3 regions of the Micromonospora salmantinae genome follow, and region 3 is predicted to be linked to each of the others. Evidence: predicted binding sites of a transcription regulator. Region 3 holds the regulator's gene; each other region holds the start of a gene.

Region 1 (10,314 bases), on a different contig from region 3:
TCGACGAGCGCCTTGCGCACGACCGAGACGCCGACCTTCTCGTCACCGGTGAAGCCCAGGTCGTCGTCGAGCACCGAGAGGATCTGCACCAGGGCGGCGCCGCCGCCGGGCACGGTGCCCTCCTCGACCGCAGCCTTGGTCGCCGCGATGGCGTCCTCGATGCGGTGCTTGCGCTCCTTCATCTCGACCTCGGTCGCCGCGCCAGCCTTGATGACGGCGATGCCACCGGAGAGCTTCGCCAGCCGCTCGGCCAGCTTCTCCCGGTCCCAGTCGGAGTCGGAGGCCTCGATCTCCTTGCGGATCTGAGACACCCGGTCGGCGACGTCGGCCTTCTGGCCACCGCCGTCGACGATCGTGGTGTTCTCCTTGTCGACCACGACGCGCCGGGCGGTGCCGAGCACCTCCAGGCCGACCTGGTCGAGCTTGTAGCCCAGCTCCGGGGCGACCAGCTCGGCACCCGTGGAGATCGCGATGTCCTGGAGCATTGCCTTGCGCCGGTCACCGAAGCCCGGGGCCTTGACCGCGCAGACCTTGAGGGTCTTGCGCAGCGAGTTGACCACCAGGGTGGAGAGCGCCTGGCCGTCCACGTCCTCGGCGATGATCAGCAGGGGCTTGCTGTTCTGCAGGACCTTCTCCAGCAGCGGCAGCAGCTCCTCGATCGCCGAGATCTTCTGGGTGGTGACCAGGATGTACGCGTCCTCAAGGACGGACTCCTGACCCTCCAGGTCGGTGACGAAGTTCGGCGAGATGAAGCCCTTGTCGAACTGGAGACCCTCGGTCACGTCCAGCTCGGTGGTGAGCATCGAGCCTTCCTCGACGGTGATGACTCCGTCGCGGCCGACGCGCTCCATCGCCTCGGCGATCAGGTCGCCGATCGTGGAGTCCTGCGCGGAGATCGTCGCCACGTTCGCGATCGACTCCTTGCTGGTGACCTCGGCGGCACGGCCGAGCAGCGCCTCGGAGACCTTCATGGCCGCCGCGTCGATGCCCCGCTTGAGGCCGGCCGGGTTGGTCCCGGCGGTCACGTTGCGCAGACCCTCGCGAACCATCGCCTGGGCCAGCACTGTCGCGGTGGTGGTCCCGTCGCCGGCGACGTCGTTGGTCTTGGTCGCCACCTCCTTGACCAGCTGCGCGCCAAGGTTCTCGTACGGGTTGGTGAGCTCGATCTCCTTGGCGATGGTCACACCATCGTTGGTGATCGTCGGCGCACCGAATTTCTTGTCCAGGACGACGTTGCGCCCGCGCGGGCCGAGGGTGACCTTGACCGCGTCCGCGAGGGCGTTGACACCGTGCTCCAGCAGGTGCCGGGCGTCGTCCGAGAAGCTCAGGATCTTCGCCATTAATGTCCCTTCGAAGCGCCATTGCCCCGGCCCGGCGAGCCGGACCGGGGCAGTGGCACTGATCGGTTGCTTACTTCTCGATGACCGCGAGGACGTCGCGGGCGGAGAGCACCAGGTACTCCTCGCCGGCGTACTTGACCTCGGTGCCGCCGTACTTCGAGTAGAGGACGGTGTCGCCGACCTGCACGTCAACCGGAACCCGGTTGCCGTTGTCGTCGACGCGCCCCGGGCCCACAGCGAGGACAGTGCCCTCCTGCGGCTTCTCCTTGGCGGTGTCGGGGATCACGATGCCCGACGCCGTGGTGGTCTCAGCCTCGTTCGCCTGGACCACGATGCGGTCCTCGAGCGGCTTGATCGCAACCTTGGTCGCGGTAGTCACGGGCATACCCTCCTGGGGTACTGGTTTCGTTGCTGGCCAGCGGGGCTGACCAGCGTCAATCTGCCTCATGCCACCGGGCGGTGCCGTCGTCGCGGGTGCCGGTCCGCCTGGCGTGCGCACCCGGGTCGCGAGACCCGGAAGCTGGCACCCTCAGGGTGAGAGTGCTAATCGCAGGTTATTCCGTGGCTAGCACTCCGTCAAGGAGAGTGCCAGCGCGTCGCGCCCCGCCAGCCAGGATTTCCGGGTCGGCCGGGACAATGACCGGGTGGATCTCGATCAACTGGCGGCGCTGCGTACCCCTGAGGGGTCGGCCGCGCTCACTGCGGCGGCCGACCTGGCCGGCGGTGATCCACTGGTCGCGGCGTCGGCGCTGCGGGCGACCGGGGTGCCGCCGACGTTGGCCGCGGCGGCACTGACCCAGGCCGAGCTGCGTCATCGGGCGGTGGGCAAGTTCGGCCCGGCCGCCGCTGGGATGTTCCTCACCCGCCCCGGCCTGGAGCAGGCCACCCGCCGGGTGGTCGCCGACCGTCGGGCCGCCCGGTTGTACGCGGCCGGCGTGCGCACCCTGGCCGACCTGGGCTGCGGGCTCGGGGCCGACGCGCTGGCCGCCGCCCGTGCCGGCATCCGGGTGTACGGGGTGGAGGCCGACCCGGTGACCGCGGCGATGGCCGCCGCCAACGCCGACGCGGCCGGCCTGGCCGAGCTGTTCACCGTCGAGTGCGGCGACGCGACCGGGTTCGACGTGTCACGGGTCGACGGGGTCTTCTGCGACCCGGCCCGCCGCACCACCGGCACCGGGCGGCGGATCTTCGACCCGCGCGCCTACTCGCCACCGTGGGACTTCGTCACCGGGCTGGCCGAGCGGGTGCCGCGAACCGTGGTGAAGGTCGCGCCGGGCCTGGACCACGCGCTCATTCCGGCCGGCGCGGAGGCCGAGTGGGTCGGCGTGGACGGCGACCTGGTCGAGGCCGCGCTCTGGTGCGGCGAGCTGGCGGAGGTGCCCCGCCGCGCCACCCTCTATCGTCAGCGGGGCGCCGAGGCTCACCGCCACCAGCTCACCGGCTCGGGTGCCGCCGAGGCGCCGGTCGGGCCGCCGCGCCGCTACCTGTACGACCCGGACCCGGCGGTGGTGCGCGCGCACCTCGTGGCCGAGTTGGCCACCGAACTGGACGCCAACCTGGGTGATCCGAGCATCGCCTACCTCTACGCCGACCAGCCGATCCGCACCCCGTACGCGCGCTGCCTGGAGATCACCGACGTGCTGCCGTTCTCGCTCAAGCGCCTGCGGGCGCTGCTGCGCGAGCGCCGGGTGGGCCGGGTGGAGATCCTCAAGCGGGGTTCGGCGCTCACCCCGGAGCAGCTCCGGCGGGACCTGCGGCTGGCCGGTGACGCGGCGGCGAGTCTGGTGCTCACCCGGGTCGACGGCGCACCGACGGTGCTGATCGGTCGGCCGGTGGGCTAGCGCCGTCTCGACTAGCCTCGTCGCTGTGGCGGGACAGGGCACGCCGGCAACGGCACTGTTGGTCAAGCGCGGCATCCCGCATCGCACCCATCCGTACCGGGTGGCGCCGGACGCCCCGAACTACGGCGCGTTGGTGGCGGTGGCGCTCGGCGTGGCGCCGGAGCGCGTGTTCAAGTCTCTGGTGACCGCTGTCGACGGCGCGCTCACAGTGGCGGTCGTTCCGGTCACCGGCGAGCTGGATCTCAAGGCGCTCGCGGCGGCGGTCGGCGGCAAGCGGGCGGGGTTGGCCGACCGGGCGGTCGCCGAGCGGGCCACCGGTTACGTGCGCGGTGGAATCAGCCCGCTCGGGCAGCGTCGACGGTTGCCCACGGTGCTGGACGAATCCGCGCTGGATCTCCCGACGATCTACGTCTCGGCTGGTCGGCGTGGTCTGCAACTCGAACTGGCCGCGGCGGATCTGGTGGCGCTGACCGACGCCAGCACCGCGCCGTTGCAGACCCACTGACGACAGTCGTTACGTCGACTCCCCCGTGGGATACCCGGGGAGTAACAGTCGCGTTGCTGAATTGTTATCGCTCCCAACAAACTATGCACCTGCGCGGTCTTGTGGAGCCGGTGTGACGCGAAATACGTTGCCGGACACAACAAAACAACACCTCCCCCACCTCCGAAAGGACCCTGCACATGCGTAAGGGGATCCTCACCATCGCCGCCGTGGGCCTGCTCACGACCGGCGGCTTGACCGCCTGTAGCGACGACTCCGGCGACAAGGCCGCCTCCGCCAAGACCCCCAAGATCGGCGTGATCCTCCCGGACAGCAAGTCCTCGGCCCGCTGGGAAACGGCGGACCGTCGGTTCCTGGAGGAGGCGTTCAAGGCCGCCGGTGTCCAGTACGACATCCAGAACGCCCAGAACGACAAGACCGCCTTCCAGACCATCGCCGACCAGATGATCACCGGCGGCGTGACCGCCCTGATGATCGTCAACCTGGACTCCGGCACCGGCAAGGCCGTGCTCGACAAGGCCAAGTCGCAGGGTGTGGCCACCATCGACTACGACCGGCTCACCCTCGGCGGCTCCGCCCAGTACTACGTCAGCTTCGACAACGAGACCGTCGGCAAGCTCCAGGGCGAGGGTCTGTCGAAGTGCCTGACCGAGAAGGGCGCCAAGAACCCCGTCGTGGCGTACCTGAACGGCTCCCCCACCGACAACAACGCCACCCTCTTCAAGGCCGGCTACGACTCGGTGCTCAAGCCGAAGTTCGACGCCAAGGAGTACGTCAAGGGCCCTGAGGACGCGGTGCCGGCGTGGGACAACGCGCAGGCCGCGACGATCTTCGAGCAACAGCTCACCAAGGCCAACGGCAAGATCGACGGCGTGCTGGCCGCCAACGACGGTCTCGGCAACGCGGCCATCTCGATCCTCAAGAAGAACAAGCTCAACGGCAAGGTGCCGGTGACCGGGCAGGACGCCAGCACCGAGGGCCTGCAGAACATCCTCGCCGGTGACCAGTGCATGACCGTCTACAAGGCGGTCCGGGAAGAGGCCAAGGCCGCCTCCGACCTGGCCATCGCCCTCGCCAAGGGCGAGACGAAGGACACCGGCCAGACGGTCAAGGACGGCGACCGGGACGTCCCCTCGGTGCTGCTCACCCCGAAGGCCATCTACAAGGAGAGCGTCAAGGACGTCATCGCCGACGGCTACGTGACCAAGGAAGAAGTCTGCACCGCGGCGTACGCCAAGTTCTGCGCCGAAGCCGGCATCAGCTGACCGACGCCGCAGTACCCGCCGGAACGACCATCGCCGCCCGGCACGGGAGCACCCTCCCGTGCCGGGCGGCGCCCGCCGGACGGGCCCCGACCCTCCCTTAAGAAGGAGACCCCCGTGTCCGCGACCCCCCTGCTGGAACTCCGCGGGATCGACAAGAGCTTCGGTCCCGTCCAGGTGCTCCGCGACGTCGCCCTGACCGTCCACCCGGGCGAAGTGACCGCACTGGTCGGCGACAACGGCGCCGGCAAGTCGACCCTGGTGAAGTGCATCAGCGGCATCCACCCCACCGACGCCGGAGAGTTCCTGTTCAACGGTGAACCGGTGCACATCGGCAGCCCCCGCGACGCCGCCACGCTCGGCATCGAGGTCGTCTACCAGGACCTCGCGCTCTGCGACAACCTGGACATCGTGCAGAACATGTTCCTCGGCCGGGAGAAGCGCAGCGGCATCGTCCTCGACGAGCCGACAATGGAACAGCTCGCCGCCGAAACCCTGGCGGGGCTCTCCATCCGCACCGTCACCTCACTCCGCCAGCACGTGTCCAGCCTTTCCGGCGGTCAACGCCAGACCGTGGCCATCGCCAAGGCGGTGCTGTGGAACAGCAAGCTCGTCATCCTGGACGAGCCGACCGCGGCGCTCGGCGTGGCACAGACCGCCCAGGTGCTCGAACTGGTCCGCCGCCTCGCCGACAACGGCCTGGCCGTGGTGCTCATCTCGCACAACATGAACGACGTCTTCGCCGTCTCCGACCGGATCGCCGCGCTGTACCTCGGCCAGATGGTCGCCCAGGTGAAGACCACCGACATCACCCACGCCCAGGTGGTCGAGCTGATCACCGCCGGGCGCTCGGGCGGGCTCGGCCTCGCCACCGACCCGGGCAGCAACGGCGACGGCCCGCAGCCGGCCGACTCGATCTCAGGAGGCGCCCGATGACCACCACCGCCGTGCGGAAGGACGGACCCGCCGCCGTCACACCGCCGCCGACCATCGGAGGCCACTTCCGCAACTACCTCAGTCGGGTACGCGGTGGCGACGTCGGCGCGCTGCCAGCCGTACTCGGCCTGATCGTGCTCTGCACCGTCTTCGCGATCATGCGGCCGTCGTCGTTCCTGTCGGCCGGCAACTTCGCCAACCTCTTCACCCAGGGCGCGGCGGTCACGCTGATCGCGATGGGCCTGGTCTTCGTGCTGCTGCTCGGCGAGATCGACCTCTCCGCCGGCTTCGCCAGCGGCGTCTGCGCGGCGGTGCTGGCCAATGTGGTCACAGTGCTCGGCTACCCCTGGTGGGTCGCCGTGCTCGCCGCTGTCGCCACCGGTGTGGTCATCGGCAGCACGCTCGGCATGCTCGTCGCGAAGATCGGCATTCCGTCCTTCGTGGTCACCCTCGCCGGCTTCCTCGCCTTCCAGGGCGTCGTGCTGCTGCTCGTCAAGGATGGCACCAACATCGCCGTCCGCGACGACGTGCTGGTCGCCATCGCCAACCGCAACCTCGGCCCCACCTTGGGCTGGGCGCTGACCGCCCTCGCGGTCATCGGCTACGCGGCGGTGCAACTGCTGCGCCACCGCACCCGGGTGGCCCGCGGCCTGATCACCGACCCGCTCGCGGTGGTGGCGCTGCGGATCGGCGGGCTCGCCGTCATCCTCGGCACCGCTGTGTACGTGCTCAACCTCGAGCGCAGCCGCAACGTCCTCATCGTCTCGCTCAAGGGTGTGCCGATCGTGGTGCCGATCATCGCGGTGCTGCTGATCATCTGGACCTTCGTGCTCCAACGCACCAGCTACGGCCGGCACATCTACGCCGTGGGCGGCAACCGCGAAGCGGCCCGCCGGGCCGGCATCGGAGTCGACCGGATCCGAATCTCCGTCTTCGTGATCTGCTCCTCGATGGCCGCCATCGGTGGCATCGTGGCGGCCAGCCGGGCCAACTCGGTCGACCCGAACACCGGGGGCAGTAACGTACTGCTCTACGCGGTCGGCGCGGCGGTGATCGGCGGCACCAGCCTCTTCGGTGGCAAGGGCCGCGTCCTCGACGCCGTACTCGGCGGCGCGGTGGTCGCGGTCATCGAAAACGGAATGGGCCTGATGGGGTACACCTCGGGAGTCAAGTACGTGGTCACCGGCGTCGTGCTGCTGCTCGCCGCCAGCGTCGACGCGCTCTCCCGCCGCCGCGCGGCAGCCACCGGCACCCGCTGACCGCGCGGGAGGTAGCACCAGCATGCGCCCAGGACCGAGCCAGGATGACGTCCGACGGCAGAACCTCGGGGCCCTGCTGCGACACGTGCACGTCCACGGGGCGACCACCCGTGCCGAACTGACCACCACGCTGGGCCTCAACCGCAGCACCATCGGCGCGCTCACCGCCGACCTGTCCGCGGTGGGGTTGGTCAGCGAAGGGGCACCGAAGGAAACCGGCCGAGCCGGACGACCGTCACTGGTCGTCCGGCCCGAGTCGGCCCGGGTCTACGCGTACGCGTACTCGGTGGAGGTGGACCGGCTGCGCGCCGCCCGGATCGGGCTGGGTGGCGCGGTCCTGGACCGCCGGGATCTGGACCGGCCGCGCGGGCTGCTGGCCGCGGAGGCCGCGCCACTGCTGGCCGGCGCGGTCAAGGAGATGCAGCAACTGGTGCCGGCGGACGCGATCTGCGTCGGTGCCGGCGTCGCGGTCTGCGGCATGGTCCGCCGGGACGACGGCCTGGTCCGGCTCGGCCCCACCACCGGTTGGGTGGACGAGCCGATCGGCGCGGCCCTCGCCGACGAGTTGGGCATCGACGTACCGGTCACAGTGGGCAACGTGGCCGACGTCGCCGCGTTCGCCGAGCACGCACGAGGTGTGGCGGCAGGCTGCGACAACGTCCTCTACCTGTACGGCGACGTGGGCGTGGGTGCCGGCATCATCGCCGGTGGGCGCCGGCTGACCGGGCACGGTGGCTACGGCGGCGAGGTCGGCCACATGAAGGTGGTCCGCGACGGCAAGCCCTGTGAGTGCGGCTCCCGGGGCTGTTGGGAGACCGAGATCGGCGAGCACGGCCTCCTGCGCGCCGCCGGACGCTCCGACGCCCGGGGCCGTGACGCGCTGCTGGAGGTCTTCGACGCGGCCGACCGCGGGGACGCCAGGGCCCAGACGGCGGTCCGCCAGGCCGGCGACTGGCTCGGCTTCGGGGTGGCCAACCTGGTGAACGTCTTCAACCCCGAGATGGTCATCTTCGGCGGGACAATGCGTGACCTCTACCTCGCGGCGGCGGCCCAGATCCGCAGCCGGCTCAACTCCAACGCGCTCGGCGCCTGCCTGGAGCACGTCCGGCTGCGCACGCCGAAACTGGGTACTGACGCGCCCCTGATCGGTGCCGCCGAGCTGGCCTTCGAACGGCTCCTCGCCGACCCCCTCGACGTGGGCTGATCCGCGTACGCTGTCCGGCGTGGATGTCGAGCTGCGCGCCTCCGACGACGACCGCAACCGGGTGGTCGCCGCGCTGCACCAGCACACCGCGGCGGGCCGGCTGACGCTCGACGAGTTCGCCGATCGGGCCGGTGCGGTGTGGACGGCGCGCACCCTCGGTGACCTGGCCGCGCTGACCCGCGATCTACCGGCCCTGCCCACCTCGGTCGTCGACGCCGGCCCGGTCGGGCGCGGGCGTCAGGAGTTGCTGATGGTCTTCGCCGCCGCGGCGCTCACCCTGCTGCTGCTCGGCGGCCTGCTCGCCGTCACCCGCTGATCCCTGTCGCTCCGCGATGAACTGATCGCGCGATCAGTCCGTACCAGTGGGCGGACGGGCAACCGGCAGGATACGGCTGCCCGGTCCAGACGCGTTCCGGTCCGGACCGAGGAGGCACCACAGACATGGCACCGCGCAGATCCGCCCACCGCCGACTGGGCACCCGGACCCACCGAGCGGCGATGCTGCTCATCGCGATCATCGCGGGGGTCGGTGTCCTGCCCGGCGTGGCCGTCGCCGCGCCCGCCGGTGGCCAGCAGCTCAACGCCGCCGACATGACACTGCTCAACGGAGTGCGGCTGGCCGGGCTGTGGGAGATGCCAGCCGGCCAGATGGCCGCCGAGAAGGGACAGTCGGCGAAGGTCCGGGAGATCGGCGCCGGCATCGCCAGCGAGCACCAGAAGCTCGACCAGCTCGTGGTCGACGCGGCCAACAAGTTGGGCGCGACGATCCCCAGCGAGCCGACCGCAGAGCAGAAGGGCTGGCTTGCCGAGATGCAGAAGGCGTCCGGCGCTCGGTTCGACCAGATCTTCGTCACCCGGCTCCGGGTCGCCCACGGCAAAATCTTCCCGGTGATCGGCGCGGTCCGCGCCAGCACCCGGGACGCCACCGTCCGCAAGCTCTGCGAGGACGCCAACGCGTTCGTCCAGCACCACATGCAGATGCTGGAGAGCACCGGCCTGGTCCGTTGGCCGGAGCTGCCGCCGGCCGCGCTGCCCGCCCCGGGTGAGGACGGGCTCCTGGCCGCTGCCTCCGCCAACTCCGGCCCGCAGGTCGGAGTCAGCAGCACGGTCGTCTGGCTGGTCTTCCTCGCCGCGCTGGGCACGGGTGGAATCGCCACCTACCGGATGTTGCGCCGCAGCTGACCGATCAGGCAGCGGCCTGGATGGTGGCTCGCGTCAGCGGTCTACCTGGGTGAAGTCCCAGGAGTGCGGGGCGCGGGCCACCAGCAGGGCTGGCGGGTCCGGCAGCGGGCGGGGGTTGCTGCGCCACTTGGAGATCACCACCACGCGGTGGTCGGTGGAGGAGAAGACCTCGCTGGAGACATGAAGCGGGTCGTGCTCCAACTCGGGCAGGGCGGTGTCGCACACCCAGGTGATCAGGTCGGCGACTCCGTACGCCTCGGCGCGTGCCTCCCACATCCGCACGATCATGTCCGCCGCTCCCGTCACACGCTGACCGTTGTCAACGGAAGTGCCGAGTCGGCTGGCAGGTCCAGTCGGCTCGGAGCGACCCCGGCGGCGACCAGGTGCGAACCGAGCGCGGCCACCATCGCGCCGTTGTCGGTGCACAGCTTCGGCCGGGGTACCCGGACCCGGATGCCGTACTTCTCGGCTCGCTGCTCGGCCATCGCCCGCAGCCGCGAGTTCGCCGCCACTCCCCCGCCGATGACCAGGGTATCGATGCCCTGCGCCCGGCAGGCGGCGAGCGCCTTGCTGGTCAGGACGTCACAGACCGCCTCCTGGAAGGACGCCGCCACGTCGGCCACCGGCACCGGCTCACCGGCACGCTGACGGGCCTCGACCCACCGGGCCACCGCCGTCTTCAGGCCCGAGAACGAGAAGTCGTACCGGTGGGCGGCGAGATCCTTCGCGGCGGTCAGACCGCGGGGGTAGGCGATCGAGGCGGCATCGCCGGCCCGGGCCTGCCG
Region 2 (10,314 bases), on a different contig from region 3:
TCGCGCTGATGTGGTCGGCGAACCCGGCGCTGGTCGGTGACGTGACCCGGACCCGGCAGATCCTTCGGGACACCGCCACGGCGGCGACGCCCACCTATCGCTCCGACAGCCCCTCCGACGCCTGCGGTGCCCCGTCGAACGTCACCGGCGCCGGCCAGGTCGACGCCTACGCCGCCGTTCGCGCCGCCCAGCAATAGGCAGGTTTCCTTCCTGAGGTGCTGAGCCGAGGGTGCGGCCCGACAGCCGGTGATCTAGGGTCGGCGACCATGGACGCCGAGATCACCGTCACCGAGCTGACCGCCGACCTGGTCACCAGCGTCGTACAGCTCTGCCAGCAGGCTCTCGACCTGCCCGAGGACGCCGCCGAGGCGGCTGCCATCGTGGACGTGCTCTGGACCCGGGCCACCGCCGACCGGCCGGTGGTCGGGCTGGGCGCGTACCGAGGTGCGGACCTGGTGGGGGTGCTGATCTGTTCGGTGTCGTCGACCGAGCCGGGGATCGGGCACGTGGACCTGGTCGCGGTCCTTGCGGATCAGCGGCGTCGGGGCGTCGGCCGGGCGCTGCTCCAGCGGGCCGAACGGGTGCTCGCCGAGCGCGGGGCGACCGAGGTGCTGCTGGCCGGAAACCCGCCGTACTACGCGTGGCCGGGAATCGACGTCCGCTACACGCCGGCGGTCTGCGCCGCCCTCGCGCTCGGCTACCAGCAGGACCGGACCGCCTGGAACATGACAGCGGACCTGTCGTACGACGGGTCGCCGGCACTGCGCTCCACCGAGGCGGCGGAGCGGCGACTGGCCGATCAGGGCGTCACGGTACGCCGGGCGGAGCCGGCGGACCTGCCGGCGCTGATCGCGTTCGCCCGGTCCACCTTCGGCGGAACGTGGGACGGCGAGCTGGCCGGGTCGGTGGGACGCGCCGACGCCGGTTGCCACCTGGCGGAGCGGGACGGCGAGGTGCTCGGCTTCGCCGCGTACGGGTCGTCGCGGCCGAGTTGGTTCGGGCCGATGGGCACCGCGCCGGCCGCAGAGGGCTCGGGCATCGGTGGGGTGCTGTTGCGACGCTGCCTGCGCGACCAGCGGGCGGCGGGGCTGGACCGGGCACAGATCGGCTGGGTGGGACCGGTGCCGTTCTATTCGGGCAGCGCGGGGGCGTGGATCGAACGGGTCTTCTTCCTGTACCGGCGAACCCTGTCCAGGGGATAAACAGGGCAAACAGGACATGGATCCATTCGCCCGCATCGGCCCATCGACGCCCCCTACCGTTTCGGTAGAGGAGGCAGCCATGACCACGGATGACAACCAGACCGAGGACGGCCCGCCGATCACCTGGAAACCGGTCGGTGAACTCCCCGGCCAACTGCCGTTCGACAGGCTCGACTACGGCGACGCCGAGCAACTGGCCGAGATGACCACCGACGGCGAGCCGTCGGTGGCCGAGGAACCGCAGGAGATGGTGGACGCGCCGATCAAACTGCCTCCGCCGTACAACCGGGCGCAGAAGCGGCGCAACCAGCGCCCACTACCGACCTGACGACGAACGGGGCGGACCGCGTCAGCGGCCCGCCCCGTTCGGTGTCGAAACTGGACTCAGAAGTCCATGTCCCCGCCACCCGGGCCAGCCGGGGCAGCCGGGTTCTTCTCCGGCTTGTCCGCGACAACGGCCTCAGTGGTGAGGAAGAGCGCCGCGATGGAAGCGGCGTTCTGCAGCGCCGAGCGCGTCACCTTGGCCGGGTCGATGATGCCCGCGGCCAGCAGGTCGACGTACTCGCCGTTGGCGGCGTTCAGACCGTGACCCGCTTCGAGGTTACGGACCTTCTCCACCACGACGCCGCCCTCAAGGCCGGCGTTGACGGCGATCTGCCGCAGCGGGGCGTCCAGCGCGACCTTGACGATGTTCGCGCCGGTCGCCTCGTCGCCGACCAGGTCGAGCTTGTCGAAGGCGGTCTTGCCGGCCTGTACCAGCGCGACGCCACCACCCGGGACGATGCCCTCCTCGACGGCGGCCTTCGCGTTGCGAACGGCGTCCTCGATACGGTGCTTGCGCTCCTTGAGCTCGACCTCGGTGGCCGCGCCGACCTTGATCACCGCAACGCCGCCGGCCAGCTTGGCCAGCCGCTCCTGCAGCTTCTCCCGGTCGTAGTCGGAGTCGCTCTTGTCGATCTCGGCCCGGATCTGGTTGACCCGGCCCTGGATCTGCTCGGCGTCACCGGCACCGTCGACGATGGTGGTCTCGTCCTTGGTCACCACGACCTTGCGGGCGCGGCCCAGCATGTCGAGGCTGGCGGCGTCGAGCTTGAGGCCGACCTCCTCGCTGATGACCTGACCACCGGCGAGGATGGCGATGTCGGTCAGCATGGCCTTGCGGCGGTCACCGAAGCCCGGCGCCTTGACGGCGACCGACTTGAAGGTGCCACGGACCTTGTTGACCACCAGGGTGGCGAGGGCCTCGCCCTCCAGGTCCTCGGCGATGATCAGCAGCGGCTTGCCCGACTGCATGACCTTCTCCAGGATCGGGAGCAGGTCCTTCACCGACGAGATCTTGCTGTTGGCGATCAGGATGTACGGGTCGTCGAAGACGGCCTCCATACGCTCCGGGTCGGTCATGAAGTAGGCCGAGATGTAGCCCTTGTCGAAGCGCATACCCTCGGTGAGCTCCAGCTCCAGCCCGAAGGTGTTGCTCTCCTCGACGGTGATGACGCCTTCCTTGCCGACCTTGTCCATCGCCTCGGCGATGATCTCGCCGACGGTGCTGTCGCCAGCGGAGATGGAGGCGGTGGAGGCGATCTGCTCCTTGGTCTCGACGTCCTTGGCGAGCTTGGACAGCTCCTCCGAGACGCTCAGGACCGCGGCCTCGATGCCCCGCTTCAGGGCCATCGGGTTGGCGCCAGCGGCCACGTTGCGCAGGCCCTCGCGAACCAGGGCCTGGGCCAGGACGGTCGCCGTCGTCGTGCCGTCACCGGCAACGTCGTCGGTCTTCTTGGCGACCTCCTTGACCAGCTCAGCGCCGATCTTCTCGTACGGGTCCTCGAGCTCGATCTCCTTGGCGATGCTCACACCATCGTTGGTGATGGTGGGGGCACCCCACTTCTTCTCGAGCACGACGTTGCGGCCCTTGGGGCCGAGGGTCACCTTTACGGCGTCGGCGAGCTGGTTCATGCCCCGCTCGAGGCCGCGGCGCGCCTCTTCGTCGAACGCGATCATCTTGGCCATACGGCGTTGTCCTCCTGGACACTCACGGGCCACCCGAGATGTGTGCCCCGGATGGGCCGCCTGGTGTACGCACCTTGGGACGTCGCCACCTGGCGACGACGACGTCCTTCGGCCGGGCCGGATAGCCCGCGACGACCGGCCATGTGCCGCCCCGGCGTCTCCACGCCGGTGCAACCTGGCCCCACCGTCCCGACCATTGGCACTCACGGTATGCGAGTGCCAATGACTTGTTTAGCACTCTCACCTGCCGAGTGCAAGCACGATGCCGCCGCTCAGCCGAGTTCCGCAGCCAGTCCAGCGCTGTTCACCGGCGCCTCATGGGCACGCTGCTCGGCGTACGTCACCAGCAGACCGATCATCTGCGCGAGGTGAGCCGGCAGGGCCAGCACGGCGGTGATCCCGATCACCACCACCGCCCCGGCGGCGGTGCCGGCCGAGGAGAACGGGTCCGTTCCGAGCGGGGAGGTGCCGATTCCTTCCAGGGCACCGGGGATCAGGGTGCCGACGATCACCGCCGCGGCCACCAGGGCCACCCGTCCGAGCAGCAGGCCGAGCCGGTCGTGGAACATCCGGAACGATCGACCGATCGGGTTGTGCCGTTCGAAGAGATAGACCGGACCGGCCATGCTCAGCGCGAAGGCCAGGTAGATGCCCGGCAGCACGCAAAAACAGACACCGACGCCGATGAGCAGACTGACCAACAGGGTCCAGCCCCACAGCCCGAGTGCCCGACGCAGGCCGTAGCGCAGCGCGGCCTCCAGGCTGGCCGGCTGACCGGCCGCCTGCTTGGTGATCACCCAGGTGCCGGCGGCCCAGCCGACGGCCTGCACCAACCCGACCACCACGCTGCCGCCGACCAGCAGGACCAGGAGGCTCAGCAGTTCGGCGGCGAAATTGTCCGGCAGCGCGGGGGTCGACGTCGATTCGGCCTGGGCGGCCCACTTCGCCGACGGGTCCAGCCCGAGGGAGACCACCGAGAGCACCGCCGCCGGCAGCACCTGGGTGAGCAGCATGATCGGCACCAACTGCCGCCAGCCCCGGCGCAGCGCTCCCCCGCACCGGTTGAACCAGCCGCCGATACCGGCGCCGGGCGGCGTGACCAGGGCGTCGTTCGGGTCGAACCCGTGACCCGGCGGGTACCAGCCGACCGGCGGCCCCGGGTACCACGGCTGCCCGCCGTAGGGACCCGACCCGGGCGGGTAGCCCCCGGTGGGCGGGAACGCCCAGCCCTGCTGTGGCGGGGCCGCACCCCAGGAACCCTGCGCGGGATCCCAGCCGGGCGGCGGACCGGCCGGGCCGGGGCCGCCGGCGGGCGAGGACGGATCGGACGGGTCCGGCTCCCCCGACCCGGAGGACGGAGTGGGCGGGGGTGGCTGGTCGGTCATGAACGCTCCTCAAATCGGCTGGAACGGTTCACGATCTTCCCGGCTGTGCGCCCCTGCCGCAGCCCCGACTCACGGGGCCGATCGGCCAGGAGTTCAGCCGATGACGCGTACGTGCTCCGCCTGTGGGCCCTTCTGGCCCTGGGTGATCTCGAACTCGACCCGCTGACCGTCGTCCAGCGCCTTGTAACCGTCCATCTCGATCGCGGAGAAGTGGACGAACACGTCCTGACCGCCGTCGACGGCGATGAAGCCGTAGCCCTTTTCGGCGTTGAACCACTTCACGGAGCCCTGTGCCACGGTGCACTTCCCTCACTCTGCGCGGCGTTGCCTGACTCGGCGCACGGCACGGCCGGACGCCCCGGACCACCGACTCAGCGATCGATGACCGCCATTGAAGCAGGTGACCGAAATCGCACGCTACACGAGGAGTGACGGAGGCGCACGGCCACAAATCCGACAGACATCGGGGCGTCCCGACCGCGCTGATCGGCCGGGTTCCCGAGCCACCGGATTCGCCAGCGTCATTTGCGAATGGAGGGGAGGGCCGCAGGGCGGGCCCCGAGATGACGGCGATCGGGCCCAGCTCGCGAAACGCCATCCCCGCCCTGTGGTAGGCATGCGGACATGACCACCGACATGGGCTCGCCGGCCCTGCGGCTCGCGGAGATCCGCCGGGTCCGGCCGGAGGACGCCGCCCGGATGCGGGCGCTGCGCCTGGAGATGCTGGCCGACGCGCCGTTGGCCTTCCTGGAGACCCTGGCGGACGCTGCGGCCCGACCGCACAACGAGTTCGCCGCCCGGGTCGCGTACACCTCGGTCGGTGTCGGTAACGCGCAGTTCGTCGCCGATCCGGGCGGCCGGTTGGTCGGGCACGCCGGTGGTACGACCCACCCGAACGAGCCGGGGCTGACCGTGATCTACGCCGTGTACGTCACGCCGACCTGGCGCGGCAGTGGCCTGCTCGGCGAGCTGATCGACGGGGTGGCCGCCTGGTCGCGAGCCTGTGGCCGACCGGAACTGCTGCTGGAGGTGGTGGTCGGCAACGACCGCGCCTACCGCGCCTACCAGCGCCTGGGCTTCAAGGACACCGGGGTACGAGTCCCCCACCCGAACATCCCAGCCCTAACCGAGCTACAAATGCGCAGACCCGCCTAGAACCAAGAACCATCCCACGGCAGAACCACTGAGCTGCCCCCAAAAAGCCGGCAGCGATGCCCCCACCGTGCCCACAAAGGGTTTCCGGGGCAGCCCGACCCGCGCAGGGATCAAGCCTGACCGCCCGAAACGGGGCGGGCTGCCCCGGAAACCCCCACCGCAACTAAAGATCAAACATGACGCCGCGACTGCACGATCCGGAACCGGTTCGCCACATAAGCCCCGTCGGTCAGCGCCGAGTTCGCCGCCGCGTTGGCCCCACTGCCGTGGAAGTCGGAGAACGCCGCCGACTGGTTGACGAAGACACCGCCGGTGAGGTTGCAGGACAGGTGCACCCCGACCTCGACCGCCACCGCCTCGGTCGCGTCCAGCACGGCCTCGTCCGTCGAGTAGACCCCGGCGGTGAGCGCGCCCTTCTCGCCGACCGTCCGGCGCAGCAGCTCCAGGCTGTGCGTGGTGGAGTCGGTGGCGATGGCGAACGAGATAGGCCCGAACCATTCCCGGCCGTACGTCTCCGCGTCGTCGGCGGTCAGCTTCACGATCGTCGGGGTACGCACCACCGCGTCGGCGTACGACGGGTGGGCCACGGCCCGCGACTCCAGCACCGGCTCGCCGACCTTGGTCACCTCGGCCAGCCGCTCCAGCACCCCGTCGTTGACGATGGCGCCGGTCAGCTCCACACCTCGGGCCGGGTCGGCGGTGAGCTTGCCGACCGCTGCGGCGATCCCGCCGGCCACCTCGTCGAAGCTCTTGTGCCCCTGGTCGGTCTCGATGCCCCCGGCCGGGATGAGGATGTTCTGGGAGGTGGTGCACATCTGCCCGCTGTAGAGGGTCAGCGTGAACCCGAGGTTGCGGCACATGCCGGCGAAGTCGTCGGTGGAGTCGATGACGACGGTGTTGAGGCCGGCCTTCTCGGTGTAGACCGATGCCTGCCGCGCGTGCGTCTCCAGCCAGTCGCCGTACTCGGTGGAGCCGGTGAAGTCGACGATCCGGATGGCGCGGTGCAGGGCCAGGTCGCTGGCGAGCTTCTCACCGGGGGCCTCGGCCGCCAGCATGATCAGGTTCGGGTCGAACCCGGCCTCGGCGAGCACCTCCCGGGCGTACTTCACGGTGATGGCCAGCGGCAGCACCGCGCGCGGGTGCGGCTTGACGATCACCGGGTTGCCGGTGACCAGCGAGGCGAACAGCCCGGGGTACGAGTTCCAGGTCGGGAAGGTGTTGCAGCCGATCACCAGCGCCACCCCACGCGGCACCACGTGGAACGTCTTGGTCATCCGCAGCGGGTCACCCTTGCCGGCGGCCTTCTCCCAGCCCGCCGTGCCCGGGTGTCGGGTCATCTCGGCGTACGCGTACGCCAGCGCTTCCAGCGCCCGGTCCAGCGCGTGCGCGCCACCAGCCTGAAAGGCCATCACGAACGCCTGCCCGCTGGTGAACTGCACAGCGTTGGCCAGCTCGAAGATGTTCTTGTGCAGCCGGTCGAGGATCTCCAGGCAGACGCCCACCCGGGCCTGCGGGCCGGCGTCGCGCCACGCCGGCAGCGCGGCGGAGGCGGCGTCGACCAGCTCACCGGGGCCGGCGTGCGGGTAACGCACCGCCAACTCCACCCCGAACGGGCTCGTCTCGGTGGCGACCCGAACGCCCGCGCCGGGCTGGCCGAGCGGGAAGTCCCCGCCGAGGTACGCCTCGAAGGCGGCCTTACCGTCGGCGGCGGCGGTCTCGCCGTACACCCGGGGGCTGGGGGATTCGGGATAGGCGGACCAGTAGCCCCGCTCCGTGATCGCGGTCAGCGCACGGTTGAGGGTGTCGGCGTGCCTGTCGTACAGGGGATGCGGGGTCTCCGTCATGCCCGCCATCATGCCTGAGTCCGGTCCGCGAGCAGTAGCGCGAATGCCCGACAGCGGCGCATGCCTGAGGAGCCACCGTGGGCTGTAGCGCCGATACCTGTCAGAGGGTGAGCTGCCAGTCGGTCCAGCAGTCCACCGGGCGGAAGCCGAGCTGTTCGTTGATCGACACCATGTAACTGTTGCTGGCCGCGTTGAAGGTGTCGATCACCTGTACCGCCGACTCGTGGGTGAGCAGGTGGTGCAGGTTCTCCGCCTTGGCGATGAGGCCGAGCCGGTGCCCACGGTGGGCCGGGTCGACGATGGTGATCTGCTGGAACGCGTGCCAGTCGGCGGAGGCGCCCACGTCCAGCAGCGTCCAGGCGACCAGCCGACCGGACGCCTCGTGCCGCATCCCGAGGTGGTAGCGCCGCCGGCCCCGGGCGTCCAGCGCCCGCTCGTTGCCGCGGATCCGTTCGGCGTCCACCTGCTCCGGCTCCCACTGCACGTCGCCCATGGGCGCGTCCATCAGCAACCGGCCGTCGAGGTAGGCGATGTCCGCCACGTACTCCTGCGGGGTGGAGCCCTGCCAGCAGACGGAGTGATAGCCCTCGGCTCGCGGTCGGGCCTCGGCGAGCGCGGCCCGCAGAGCGACCCGGTCGATCTCGCCGACGTCGAGCCGGCGACGCACCTCGGTGAGGGCTGGTTGAGCGCCGGAAGCGGCAGCGAACGCGTCACCGGCCACGCTTCGGGCCGGCCCGCCGGGCAGCGCGGAGACGGCCATCGCCACCACCCGCTTGCGGCCGTGCTCGCGGAGCAGGCGCAGCCCGTACTCGTGCAGGGCCCGGCCAACGCCCCGGCGCCGCTGCTGCGGATGCACCAGCAGCTCGACGGTGGCGTTGTCGGTGTTGTCGAGCTGCGGCAGGTCCAGTTGGAGGTAGCCGGCCGGCACGCCGTCCAGTCGGGCCAGCGCCCAGAGCGACCGGGTGCCGGGCATCGGCGTGTGGAACAACGCGTCGAAGCGGCGCCGGCAGAAGGGCGGGAAGTCCGGGAGATCGGCGTCGTTGGCCGCCGACCCGATCCGGTACGCCTCGTCGACCGAGGTGCGGTCGGCGCCGTCGAACGACGCGATGGTGATGCTCATGCCGGTGAGCCTGCACCGTACAAAAGCGATCGGGCCAGCGAATTACTCGCTGGCCCGATCGAACGTTGGTCGGGAGGGACACTCGCACAACGCCTCCGGCGTTGGGTCGCAAGAACTTCAAAAGTCTTCGGCGAAATGCCCTCCCGCACGGAGCATCTTGCGCCGTCCGGTTCCTGCCGTCAAGTCCGTAGCGGCAGGTTTTCCACACTCACAGCGAAAACCCAGTTACCGACTGATCGACTCGGCCACGGCTCCGAGCGAGCCCGTCAGCCCAGGAGGCCGGCGTCGCGGGCGGCGCGCAGCGAGGGCTTGATGTGGTGGGTCGGACCGACCTGGCCGGCCACCGCATCGATGGTCTTCAGACCCTCGCCGGTGTTGAACACGACGGTCTCGGCCGTCGGGTCGAGCCGACCGGACTCGACCAGCTTGCGCAGCACGGCCACTGTGACCCCACCAGCGGTTTCGGCGAAGACCCCGGTGGTACGGGCCAGATCGCGGATGCCCGCGCGGATCTCGTCGTCGTCGGCGTACTCCATCCAGCCGCCGGTGCGGCGGACCGCCTCCAGGGCGTAGAGGCCGGCCGCCGGGTCGCCGATGTTGAGCGATTTGGCGATGCCGGTGGGCTTGACCGGAACGATCGTGTCGGTCTCGGCGTGCAGGGCGACGGCGATCGGGTTGCAGCCGGCGGACTGCGCGCCGAAGACCTTCCAGCCGTCGGCGGGCGCCTCGACCAGGCCGATCTCCACCAGCTCGGAGAACGCCTTGTCAATCTTGGTGAGCAGCTCGCCGCTGGCCATCGGGATGACCACCTGCGCCGGGATCCGCCAGCCGAGCTGCTCGGCCACCTCGTAGCCGAGGGTCTTGGAGCCCTCCGCGTAGTACGGCCGGACGTTCACGTTGACGAACGCGGTGTCCTCGAATTCGTCGGTCTCCACCAGCTCGCCGCAGAGCCTATTGACATCGTCGTACGAGCCGTCGATGGCGACCAGTTCGCCGCCGTAGACGGCGGTGGTGATGACCTTGCCCTGCTCCAGGTCGCTGGGGATGAAGACCACCGAGGGCGCCCCGGCGCGGGCCGCGTGGGCGGCCACCGAGTTGGCCAGGTTGCCGGTCGACGCGCAGGCGAACCGGCTGAAGCCGAGTGCCTTGGCGGCGGTGAGCGCCACCGAGACGACCCGGTCCTTGAACGAGTGGGTGGGGTTGGCGCTGTCGTCCTTGACCCAGAGCGGCGCGGTGATGCCCAGTTCGGCGGCGAGGTGCGGGGCCGCCACCAGCGGGGTCAGCCCCGGGTCGAGGGTGACCCGGCTGGCCGGGTCCTGGCCGGCGGGGAGCAGGGCGGCGTACCGCCAGATGTTGTTCGGGCCGGCCTCGATCTGCTCGCGGGTGACGGCGGCCAGTGCCGCGGTGTCGTAGTCGACCTCCAGCGGGCCGAAACACTCGTAACAGGCGTGCTGGGCGGCGAGCGGGTAGCGGGCCGAGCAGGCACGGCAGACCAGGGCGCGGGCGGGGCTGGCGGAGGTGTCGATGCCGGAGGCGACGAGCGTCGACGTCATGTCGAGAGTCCTCTCATCTTTCCCCGCATCGCACGGTGCGGCGGGGAC
Region 3 (10,314 bases):
GTCCAGGGTGAGGGTGGTCACCCCACGGGCCGTGGCGACCCGCACGAGGACGTCGGGAGAGGTCATGCCGGGCACACTAGTGGCCATGCCCGGCGTCCTTCCAGATGGTGAGACCGTCCCCGTCGACGGATCGTTGCCCGCCACCGCCACCGCGGCGGTCGGCGCGCGCGGCTTCGGCGTGTACGTGCACGTGCCGTTCTGCGCCAGCCGCTGCGGATACTGCGACTTCAACACCTACACCGCCGCCGAACTGGGCGGCGGTGCCAGCCGCGAGGGGTACGCGGACACGGTGCTGGCCGAGCTGAGGCTCGCCGCCCGGGTGCTCGGCGACGCCCCGCCGCCCCGGGTCGACACCGTCTTCGTCGGTGGCGGCACGCCCACCCTGCTCCCCGCCGACGACCTGGCCCGCATCCTCGACGGCATCGACCGCACCTGGGGGCTGGCCGCCGACGCCGAGGTGACCACCGAGGCCAACCCCGAGTCGGTCACCCCGGAGTCGTTGAAGCTGCTGCGGGCCGCCGGCTACACCCGGATCTCGCTGGGCATGCAGTCCGCCTCCCCGGGGGTGCTGGCGATCCTGGACCGCAAACACAGCGCCGGCCGGGCGACCGCCGCCGCCCTGGAGGCGCGCGACGCCGGGTTCGAGCACGTCAACCTGGACCTGATCTACGGCACCCCGGGGGAACGGGCCGAGGACTTCGCCGCCTCGCTGGAGCAGGTCGTCGCCGCGGGGGTGGACCACGTCAGCGCGTACGCCCTGATCGTCGAGGACGGCACCCGGCTCGCCGCCCGGATGCGACGCGGCGAGCTGGCGTACCCCAGTGACGACGTGGCCGCGGACCGCTACCTGGCCGCGGAGGCCGCGCTCGACGCGGCCGGGCTCTCCTGGTACGAGGTCTCCAACTGGGCCCGCACCGAGGAGGCCCGCTGCCGGCACAACCTGCTCTACTGGACCGGCGCGGACTGGTGGGGGCTGGGACCGGGGGCGCACAGCCACGTCGGCGGGGTGCGCTGGTGGAACGTGAAGCACCCCTCGGCGTACGCCCAGCGGTTGGCCGCCGGCGCGTCTCCCGGCCTGGCCCGGGAGGTGCTCACCGTCGACGAGGCGCACATGGAGGACGTGATGCTCCGGCTGCGGCTGGCCAGCGGCCTCCCGCTGGCGGTGCTCGACGCCACCGGCCGGGCCGGTGCCGAGCGGGCGCTGGCCGGCGGTCTACTGGCCGCCGACGAGTACGCCGCCGGCCGGGCGGTGCTCACACTGCGCGGGCGGCTGCTCGCCGACGCGGTCGTCCGCGACCTGCTGCCCTGAGTGGCCCACCGCCCCCGGACCGGGACAGCGGCGAACCGGTCCGGCCGGGGGAGCGGCCGGACCGGTTCACTTGATGAAGTTGGCAGTCATCGGGTAGCGGTACGGGGTGCCCTCGTTGGCCTTGATGCCGGCGATGATCCCGAACAGGATCTGGATCACCACGACGGCGATGCTGGGCAGGAAGAGCAGGCACCAGCTCACGAAGAGCAGCACGAACGCGATGATCGACCAGAGGATCTGGAAGTTCAGGGCGGCGAGGGCGTGCGCCCGGACGGTCGGCGACTGCTGGCCGCGGGCCAGGTAGGCGATCAGCGGGGCGACGAAGCCCAGCGGACCGAGGCTGACCAGCGCGCCGAGAGCGCCGCCGAAGTGCGCGACCAACGCCCAGGTCTTGTCCTCGTTGTTGGCGTAGCCACCGCCGGGGCCGCCGTAGGCCCCACCGGCCGGATAGCCGCCGGGCGGTGGGTAGCCCCCGGGCGGGGGGTAGCCGCCTGCCGGAGGGTAGCCGCCTGACGGCGGTTGGTCACCGGTGGGCGGCGGATAGCCACCGGCCGGAGGATAGCCGGCCGGGCCGGGCGCCCCGGACAGTGGTGCGGTGGGTGGCTCGGCCGACGGGGACGGGCCTGGGGAGGTGGGCTCCGGCGGGTAGTTGCCGGGGTCGCCCGACCCGGGAGGGCGAGGAGGTTCAGTCATGGATGTCACGGTAGGTGCCAGTGGCAACGCCGCACCAGAGCGACACCGCCCGGCAGTGCGGGCCGATCGGCCCAACGCCGGTGGCGTGGGCCGCACCGACGGGTGGCCGTTGATCATCGCGTCGGGGGGCCCGCCGACGTAGACTGGCACTCGTTACAGTCGAGTGCCAGGACGGCTCGGCCGGCCCAGAGCGCCGGCGGCCGACGTGCGACAGGAGGTGCGGAGGATGGGTCTCGACGACCGGAAACTCGCAGTGCTCCGCGCCATCGTCGAAGACTACGTCTCCACCCAGGAGCCGGTCGGCAGCAAGGCGCTGGTCGAGCGGCACCAGCTCGGGGTCTCCCCGGCCACGGTCCGCAACGACATGGCCGTGCTGGAGGAGGAGGGCTACATCCGGCAGCCGCACACCAGTGCCGGCCGGGTGCCCACCGACCGCGGCTACCGCCTCTTCGTCGACCGGTTGTCCCGGGTCAAGCCGCTCAGCCCGGCCGAGCGCCGGGCCATCGAGCGATTCCTGGTCGGCGCTGTCGACCTCGACGACGTGGTGCACCGCACGGTGCGGTTGCTCGCCCAGCTGACCCGGCAGGTTGCCGTCGTGCAGTACCCGAGCCTGGCCCGCTCCTCGGTGCGTCACCTGGAGCTGGTGCCGATCTCCACCACCCGGCTGATGCTCGTCATGATCGCCGACACCGGGCGGGTGGAGCAGCGACTCGTGGAGCTGCCCGGGCCGGTGCCCGCCGCCGACGTCACCGACCTGCGCCGCCTGATCAACGAGAAGCTCGCCAACGCCCGGCTGTCCGAGACGCCACCGCTGGTGCAGGCGCTGGTCGAGGAAGCGCCGACCGGCCTGCGTCCGACAATGACCACGCTCGCCACCGTCCTGCTGGAGACGCTCGTCGAGCGGCACGAGGAGCGGATCGCGCTCGCCGGCACCGCGAACCTCACCCGGGGTGGCCTGCTCGACTTCCAGGGCTCCCTGCGGCCGATCCTCGAGGCTCTGGAGGAGGAGGTCGTGCTGCTCAAGCTCATCGGTGAGACCGAGCCGAGCACGACCCGGGTGCTGATCGGCGACGAGAACGAGTTCGACAACCTGCGCGCCGCCTCGGTGGTCAGCACCGGGTACGGCCCGGGCACCACCATCGTGGGCGGCCTGGGGGTGCTGGGGCCCACCCGGATGGACTACCCCGGCAACATCGCCACGGTACGCGCCGTGGCACGCTACGTGGGCGAGTTGCTGGCCCAGAACTGATTGGTCAGGGCCGATGCGGCCGGCTGCGGCCGCCGACCGGCGCAACGCGAGACGAACATGAGGACACGGAACGCAGTGGCCAGGGACTACTACGGCATTCTCGGTGTGAGCCGGGAAGCCTCCGACGACGAGATCAAGCGCGCCTACCGCAAGCTGGCGCGTCAGTTCCACCCGGACGTCAATCCGGACCCGGAGGCTCAGGAGAAGTTCAAGGACATCAACGCCGCGTACGAGGTCCTCTCGGACGACCGTAAGCGGCAGATCGTCGACCTGGGTGGCGACCCGCTCGCCCCGGGTGGCGGCGGCGCCGGCGGCCCGGGTGGCCCCGGAGGCGCCGGCCCGTTCGTCGGTTTCCAGGACATCATGGACGCGTTCTTCGGCGGTGCCGGAGGTGGCGCCCGTGGCCCACGGCCGCGTACCCGCCCGGGCGCCGACGCGATCCTGCGGCTCGAACTCGACCTGCACGAGACGGCCTTCGGCGTCGAGGCTCCGATCACCGTCGACACCGCAGTGCTCTGCACCACCTGCTCCGGCGCTGGCACGGCCGCCGGCACGCACCTGGCGACCTGCGAGGCGTGCGGCGGTCGGGGCGAGGTGCAGTCGGTGCAGCGCACCTTCCTCGGCCAGGTGGTCTCCGCCCGGCCGTGCACCGTGTGCCAGGGCTACGGCACCACCATCCCGCACCCCTGCCCCACCTGCGCCGGCGACGGCCGGGTGCGGACCCGCCGTTCGCTGACCGTCAAGATCCCGGCCGGCGTCGAGGACGGCATGCGGATCCGGCTGGCCCAGCAGGGCGAGGTGGGCCCCGGCGGCGGCACCGCCGGCGACCTCTACGTGGAGATCCACGAGCGGCCGCACGACGTGTACTCCCGCAAGGGCGACGACCTGCACTGCCGGGTCACAGTGCCGATGACGGCGGCGGCGCTGGGCACCCGGCTGACCATCAAGACGCTGGACAGCGAAGAGACCGTCGACGTCAAGGCCGGCACCCAGCCGGCCAGCACGCTGCGACTGCGCGCCCGGGGCGTGCCGCACCTGCGCGGCACCGGCCGAGGCGACCTCTACGTGCACCTGGACGTGCGGACGCCGACCAAGCTCGACCCGGACCAGGAGAAGATGCTGCGCGACTTCGCCAAGACCCGTGGTGAGGAGGTCGCCGAGCTGTCCAAGCAGGGCGGCTTCTTCTCCCGGATGCGCGACGCGTTCAACGGGCACGCCTGAGGTGTCCGCACCGCTGTTCCTGGTGGAGGCGCTGCCCACCGGCGACGCGCTGACCCTGGACGGCCCGGAGGGGCACCACGCCGCCACCGTGCAGCGGTTGCGCGTCGGCGAGGAGCTGCTGCTCGCCGACGGCCGGGGCGGCACCTCCGCCGCCGTGGTCACGGCCGTCGGCCGGGGCAGCCTGGAGGTCACCATCACCTCCCGGGGGTACGCGGACGCGCCCGTACCCCGTCTGGTGACAGTGCAGGGCATCGCCAAGGGCGACCGGGGTGAACTGGCCGTGCAGGCGATGACCGAGGTCGGGGTGGACGAGATCGTGCCCTGGGCGGCCTCGCGTTCGGTGACCCAGTGGCGCGGCGACCGGGGCGTACGCGCCCGGGAGAAGTGGGTGGCCACCGCCCGGGAGGCGGCCAAGCAGGCCCGCCGGCCGTGGCTGCCGGTGGTGGCCGGTGCGCCGGACGAGTCCACTGCCACTGTGGCCCGTCGGATCGCCGGTGCCGCCGCCGCGTTCGTGCTGCACGAGGAGGCCGAAGACCGGCTCACCACCGCCGAGTTGCCCTCCACCGGAGAGATCGTGCTGGTGATCGGCCCGGAGGGGGGCATCGCCCCGGCCGAGCTGACCGCCTTCGCCGAGGCCGGCGGGCGACCCGTACGCCTCGGACCGGCCGTGCTGCGCACCTCCACCGCCGGGGTGGCGGCCCTCAGCGTGCTCGCCGCCCGCCTCGGCCGCTGGTGACAGCGGGCTTTGGCTGGTTTCAGGGCCGGGGAAACGCTGGCACCACCTCTTCCTCCGGCCCCAGGTTCAGCCCGGCCGGCCCGATGATCTGCGGGTCCGGTGCGCCGACCTCGCCTGGAGCAGCCGCTTGTCGCGGTCGTACTCTTCGCGGTCCAGTCGCTCGTCGTACGGGTAGTCCTCGCGCCAGGTCTCGACGGGGGTGCCGTCGGGGCGGAGCAGGACAGGATCGTCGTCGTGGCCATCGGCCACCCGGTAGTCGGCGGTGAGGTCCAGCAGCGCGAGGTCGGCCATGTCGGTGGGACTTACCCTCCCGCGAACCGCCAACCACCTCCCCGGCCGGGTGATCCGCCGGCGGTCGCACGAGAGCCCGCCGCGGACGGTCCAATGGCTGACAATCGATCAACCCTTGTGGATGGTCGCGCGTACCCTGGCGCGGTGCTCGCTGCCGAGGCTCCGAAGATCACCGACTGGATGCAGGCGTGGGGAAGTGTCGTCGGCCTGCTGCTGTCGGGTCTTGCCGCAATGGCCACCTGGCTGCTCTTTCGCCATGAGATCCAGGTGCGGCGAGAAGAACAACGCGACAATGAGGCAGCTCAGGCGCGGCTGATCGTTCCGGTGTTGAACGACCTGCCTCGGGGTCTTGATGAGGTGCGAAGCTTCACGATTGCAAATTACAGTGGCGTGCCGTTCTATGACCTTCGGGTCATGCTCCTCTGGAGGGAGCGGTTGATAGGCAACTATCCGTCCGCTCTCCACGTCCTGATGGAAGAGGTCGCGGGGAGCTTCTCCTATCTGGCGGTGCCAGGGGTTGACGTCGCGGGGATCGCCAAGACCGGCGATCTGGCCATCGGAGTCTATTTCACCGACGCTTCTGGTTTGCGCTGGAGCAAACTCAACCGTGAGCCACCGACTCGGGTGCAAAGCGATGACCGCTGGAGCCAAATTACTGGTCGTGAACAGCAACGTGCAGCGGCGAGAGCGAGGCTCAAAAAGGAGATGACGCTGCGGGCGATGGCCCGTCGAAACAAATCAAGGTTCCGGTTTGCAGCCTCGATCGCCGCAGTTGTTGCTGTGGCGGTCTTCCTGGCCATCCTCATCTACAGGTAGGCACGCCTACCACGTCACTGTCACCCGCTTCGCGTTGTCGGGTCAGCTGCGCAGGTAGGACGCCCCGTTGAGGTCGACGATCGTGCCGGAGGCCCACTCGGCCTGCGGCGAGGCCAGCCAGTGCACGGCGGCGGCGATCTCCTCCGGTTGGCCCACCCGGTCGAACGGGCTCTGTGCCCGGATGGCCGCGCCCCGCTCGCCGCGCAGGTGTTCGGTGGTCATGTCGGTCGCCACGAAGCCCGGCGCGACGGTGGCGACAGTGATGCCGTACGGCGCGAGCGCCACGGCGAGGGACTGGCCCAGCGCGTTCAGCCCCGCCTTGCTGGCGCCGTACGCCGGCTGCTCCGGCTCGCCGCGGAACGCGCCACGGGACGAGACGTTGACGATCCGCCCGCCGCGTTCGCGCATGTGCTGGGCGGCGCACCAGGTGGCGTTGCCGGCGCCGGTCAGGTTGGTCTCCAGCACCTGCCGCCAGCGCTGCTGCCACTCCTCGTACGAGGCGCCGAAGATAGGGTGCGGGTCGTCGCGGTCGCCGTACGTCCCGGCGTTGTTGACAAGCACGTCCAGCCCGCCGAGCAGTTCGGCGGCCCGGTCGACCATGACCCGGACCGCGTCCGGATCGGTGAGGTCGGCGCGGACCACCACGTGCCCGGTGCCCGGCAGCTGCGCGCGCAGTTCCTCGGCCGCGTCGGCGGAGTCGCGGTGGTGGATGGCCACCCTGTCGCCGCCGGCCGCGAACGCCTTCGCCACCGCGCGGCCGATCCCGCGCGAGGCCCCGGTCACGAGTACCGCCCGATCCGTCATGCCGGCCATCCTGCCTCAGCCGTGCCTCCCCTGCTAACGGGCCGGCGGCGCATGCTGCACCGGAGCACCCCCGGCCCGTTAGTCCTTACACTGCCCCGATGGGATCCGACTGCCTGTTCTGCCGCATCGTCGCCGGGGAGATCCCGGCCACCGTGGTCCGGGAGACCGACACCACGCTCGCCTTCCGCGACATCGACCCGAAGGCGCCGGTGCACGTCCTGGTAATTCCGAAGGAGCACTACGCCGACGTCGCCACGCTCGCCCAGGGCGACCCGGCGCTGGCCGCCGACGTGCTGGCGACGTCCGCCGCCGTGGCCGAGGACGAGGGACTGCTCGGCGACGGCTTCCGGCTGATGTTCAACACCGGCGCGTACGGCGGGCAGGAGGTGTTCCACGTGCACGCGCACCTGCTCGGTGGTGCGCCGCTCGGCCCGATGCTCGCCCGGGACCTGGCGTGACCCCAGGTGCGGCGCCTGGCTCTCGGGTGAACGAGCACCTGGACCGGTTGGTCCGGCGGGTGCAGGCCGACGCCCGGGTGCCCGCGGTGTCGGCGGCGCTGCACCGGGCAGACCGACCGCTCTGGAGCCGCACCGTCGGCGAGACCGGCACCGACAGCCCCCTGGGCGCGGGCACCCAGTTCCGGATCGGTTCGATCACCAAGACGTTCACCGCGGTGCTGGTCCTGCAGTGCCGCGACGACGGGTTGCTGGACCTGGACGACCCGGTGGGCCGGCACCTGGACCTCCCGGCGCACGGCGAGCTGACCGTACGCCGGTTGCTGTCGCACACCGGTGGGCTGCAACGCGAGCCGTTCGGCGATGTGTGGGACAGCCTGCGCGCGCCGGACGACCACCAACTGGTCGCCGAGCTGGATCGGGCCGAGCGGGTGCTGCCGGCCGGCCGGCGGTTCCACTACTCCAACCTGGGCGTGGCCGTGCTCGGCCAACTCGTCGCCCGGCTCCGGGGCGGCAGCTGGGCGCAGGCGCTCGCCGAGCGGATCCTGACGCCGTTGGGGCTGACCGACACCACTGTGACCCCACGGCCGACGGCGGCCACCGGGTTCCTGGTCGACGCGTACTCCGACGAGGCGCACCCGGAACCGCCGACCGACTTCGGCGCGGTCGGCCCGGCCGCCCAGCTCTGGAGCACCGCTACCGACATGGCCCGCTGGGCGGCGTTCCTGGCCGACCCGGTGGCGCTGGACCCGGCCGGCGCGGTCCTCGCCCCGGCCACCCTGGACGAGATGCGCTGGCCGCTGACCACCACCGACGAGACGCTCTGGGGCGCGGGCTTCGGGCTCGGGCTGATCCTGATCCCGCAGGGGGAACGGGTGATGCACGTGGGGCACGACGGGGCGATGCCCGGGTTCCTCGCCGGGGCGTACGGCCGCCGCGGCGGTGACGGCACACCCGGCGCGATGGGCGCCGCGGTGCTCGGCTCGTCCGGCACGGCGAGCGAACTGTTCGACCTGTCGCACCGGCTGCTCGCCGCCGCGGTCGAGCACGACCCGGCCGAGATCGAGCCCTGGCGGCCCGGCGCACCCGCGCCGGCGGCCCTGCGGGGTGTGCTCGGTCGCTGGTGGGGCGAAGGCTCCGAGTACGTCTTCTCCTGGCACGACGGCACCCTCCGAGCGCGTGGGGTCGGTGACCCGGCCGGACGTCCGCCGGCGATCTTCACGCCGCTGGCGGACCAGCCGGACGTGTTCCGGGTGGTCTCCGGTCGGGAGGTCGGTGAGCTGCTGCGGCTGACCCGGGACGGGGCCGGCGCGGTGGTCCGGATGCATTGGGCGACGTACCGGTTCACCCGCCACCAGGAGACCTTCGACAGGTACGACTTCCGGGCCGGGAGTTGATCGCGGCCAGCGGAAATGGGCGCGATGCGGCCCGCGTTGAACCGATACGATGGGTGTAACGTCCGCACGCCAGGCCAGGAGGCCGGCGCCGAGATCGAGAGCAGGTGGCGCAGGGCCCTTCGGCCCAACCTATGACCGGCACCCCACCTCCCGGCCCGCCCCGGGTGCAGACCAGGATCACCGTGCCCGACCCGAAGATCATGGTCAATCTGCTCGGCGCAGGCGACGAGATCCTCAGACTCGTCGAACGCTCGGTCACCAGTGACGTGCACGTCCGCGGCAACGAGATCACCATCACCGGTGACCCTGCGGACAACGCCCTCGCCGAGCGGGTCTTCAGCGAGCTCCTCGAACTCATCGAGAAAGGCGAGACCCTGACCACTGACGCCGTCCGGCGTACCGTCGGCATGCTCGAGCAGGGCAGCGCCGAGCGGCCCGCCGAGGTCCTGACACTCAACATCCTCTCCCGGCGCGGGCGCACCATCCGCCCCAAGACGCTCGGGCAGAAGAAGTACGTCGACGCGATCGACACCCACACCATCGTCTTCGGCATCGGCCCGGCCGGCACCGGAAAGACCTACCTGGCGATGGCGAAGGCAGTCCAGGCGTTGCAGGCCAAGCAGGTCAACCGGATCATCCTCACCCGGCCGGCGGTCGAGGCGGGCGAGCGACTGGGCTTCCTGCCCGGCACGCTCAACGAGAAGATCGACCCGTACCTGCGCCCGCTCTACGACGCGCTGCACGAGATGCTCGACCCAGAGACGATCCCGAAGCTGATGGCCCAGGGGACGATCGAGGTCGCCCCGCTGGCCTACATGCGGGGTCGTACGCTCTCTGACGCGTTCATCATCCTGGACGAGGCGCAGAACACGACGCCCGAGCAGATGAAGATGTTCCTCACCCGACTCGGCTTCAACTCCAAGATCGTCGTGACCGGTGACATCACCCAGGTGGACCTTCCCGGCGGGACGAGCAGCGGCCTGCGGGTGGTTCGGGAGATCCTGGAAAACGTCGATGACGTGCACTTCTCCCAGTTGTCCAGCTCCGACGTGGTCCGCCACCAGCTGGTCGGGGAGATCGTCGACGCGTACGCCCGCTGGGACGCCGAGCGGGAGAACCAGCAGGCGCAGGGCGTTCACGCCGTGCCTGGGCGACCCGCCCAGGGCGGCCGGGCCGGCCGCCGCCGCTAAAGCAGAGGAAAGCAGTTGTCCATCGAGATCGCCAACGAGTCCGGCGTCGACGTCGACACCGACGCCGTGCTCGCCGTCGCCCGGCACGCCCTCGACGAGATGGGGGTCAACCCCCTCGCCGAGCTGTCAGTGCTGCTTGTCGACATCGACTAC

Evidence for each region. The regulator HrcA, encoded in region 3, represses chaperone genes, less so after heat shock. The targets are predictions, from matches to a motif close to GGTTNGCACNCTCNNNNNGAGNGTGCNAACC.
Region 1: groES (co-chaperone GroES) is a predicted target of HrcA. The motif match lies at 1,859-1,889, and genes of this name have one in related genera.
Region 2: groL (chaperonin GroEL) is a predicted target of HrcA. The motif match lies at 3,404-3,434, and genes of this name have one in related genera.

What each region holds. Positions count from the first base shown of each region.
Region 1 is NZ_JAKKFG010000012.1:361,939-372,252, reverse strand. It holds gene groL (chaperonin GroEL) at 1-1,340, opposite strand, end outside; gene groES (co-chaperone GroES) at 1,411-1,719, opposite strand; gene PSH03_RS12315 (THUMP-like domain-containing protein) at 1,985-3,181, shown strand; gene ybaK (Cys-tRNA(Pro) deacylase) at 3,207-3,686, shown strand; gene PSH03_RS12305 (sugar ABC transporter substrate-binding protein) at 3,866-4,951, shown strand; gene PSH03_RS12300 (ATP-binding cassette domain-containing protein) at 5,066-5,884, shown strand; gene PSH03_RS12295 (sugar ABC transporter permease) at 5,881-7,143, shown strand; gene PSH03_RS12290 (ROK family protein) at 7,166-8,347, shown strand; gene PSH03_RS12285 (DUF1707 SHOCT-like domain-containing protein) at 8,367-8,663, shown strand; gene PSH03_RS12280 (DUF4142 domain-containing protein) at 8,789-9,529, shown strand; gene PSH03_RS12275 (hypothetical protein) at 9,563-9,817, opposite strand; gene tsaD (tRNA (adenosine(37)-N6)-threonylcarbamoyltransferase complex transferase subunit TsaD) at 9,832-10,314, opposite strand, start outside.
Region 2 is NZ_JAKKFG010000012.1:40,750-51,063, reverse strand. It holds gene PSH03_RS10745 (S8 family serine peptidase) at 1-197, shown strand, start outside; gene PSH03_RS10740 (GNAT family N-acetyltransferase) at 267-1,202, shown strand; gene PSH03_RS10735 (hypothetical protein) at 1,282-1,530, shown strand; gene groL (chaperonin GroEL) at 1,587-3,209, opposite strand; gene PSH03_RS10725 (DUF1373 domain-containing protein) at 3,482-4,594, opposite strand; gene PSH03_RS10720 (cold-shock protein) at 4,688-4,891, opposite strand; gene PSH03_RS10715 (GNAT family N-acetyltransferase) at 5,219-5,749, shown strand; gene paaN (phenylacetic acid degradation protein PaaN) at 5,920-7,593, opposite strand; gene PSH03_RS10705 (GNAT family N-acetyltransferase) at 7,694-8,713, opposite strand; gene thrC (threonine synthase) at 8,980-10,266, opposite strand; SAM riboswitch class I at 10,277-10,314, opposite strand, start outside.
Region 3 is NZ_JAKKFG010000027.1:9,893-20,206, reverse strand. It holds gene PSH03_RS21130 (enoyl-CoA hydratase-related protein) at 1-66, opposite strand, end outside; gene hemW (radical SAM family heme chaperone HemW) at 86-1,309, shown strand; gene PSH03_RS21120 (DUF4870 domain-containing protein) at 1,376-2,002, opposite strand; gene hrcA (heat-inducible transcriptional repressor HrcA) at 2,229-3,251, shown strand; gene dnaJ (molecular chaperone DnaJ) at 3,327-4,472, shown strand; gene PSH03_RS21105 (16S rRNA (uracil(1498)-N(3))-methyltransferase) at 4,474-5,208, shown strand; gene PSH03_RS21100 (hypothetical protein) at 5,275-5,499, opposite strand; gene PSH03_RS21095 (hypothetical protein) at 5,644-6,315, shown strand; gene PSH03_RS21090 (SDR family NAD(P)-dependent oxidoreductase) at 6,358-7,119, opposite strand; gene PSH03_RS21085 (histidine triad nucleotide-binding protein) at 7,218-7,577, shown strand; gene PSH03_RS21080 (serine hydrolase domain-containing protein) at 7,604-8,971, shown strand; gene PSH03_RS21075 (PhoH family protein) at 9,103-10,161, shown strand; gene ybeY (rRNA maturation RNase YbeY) at 10,177-10,314, shown strand, end outside.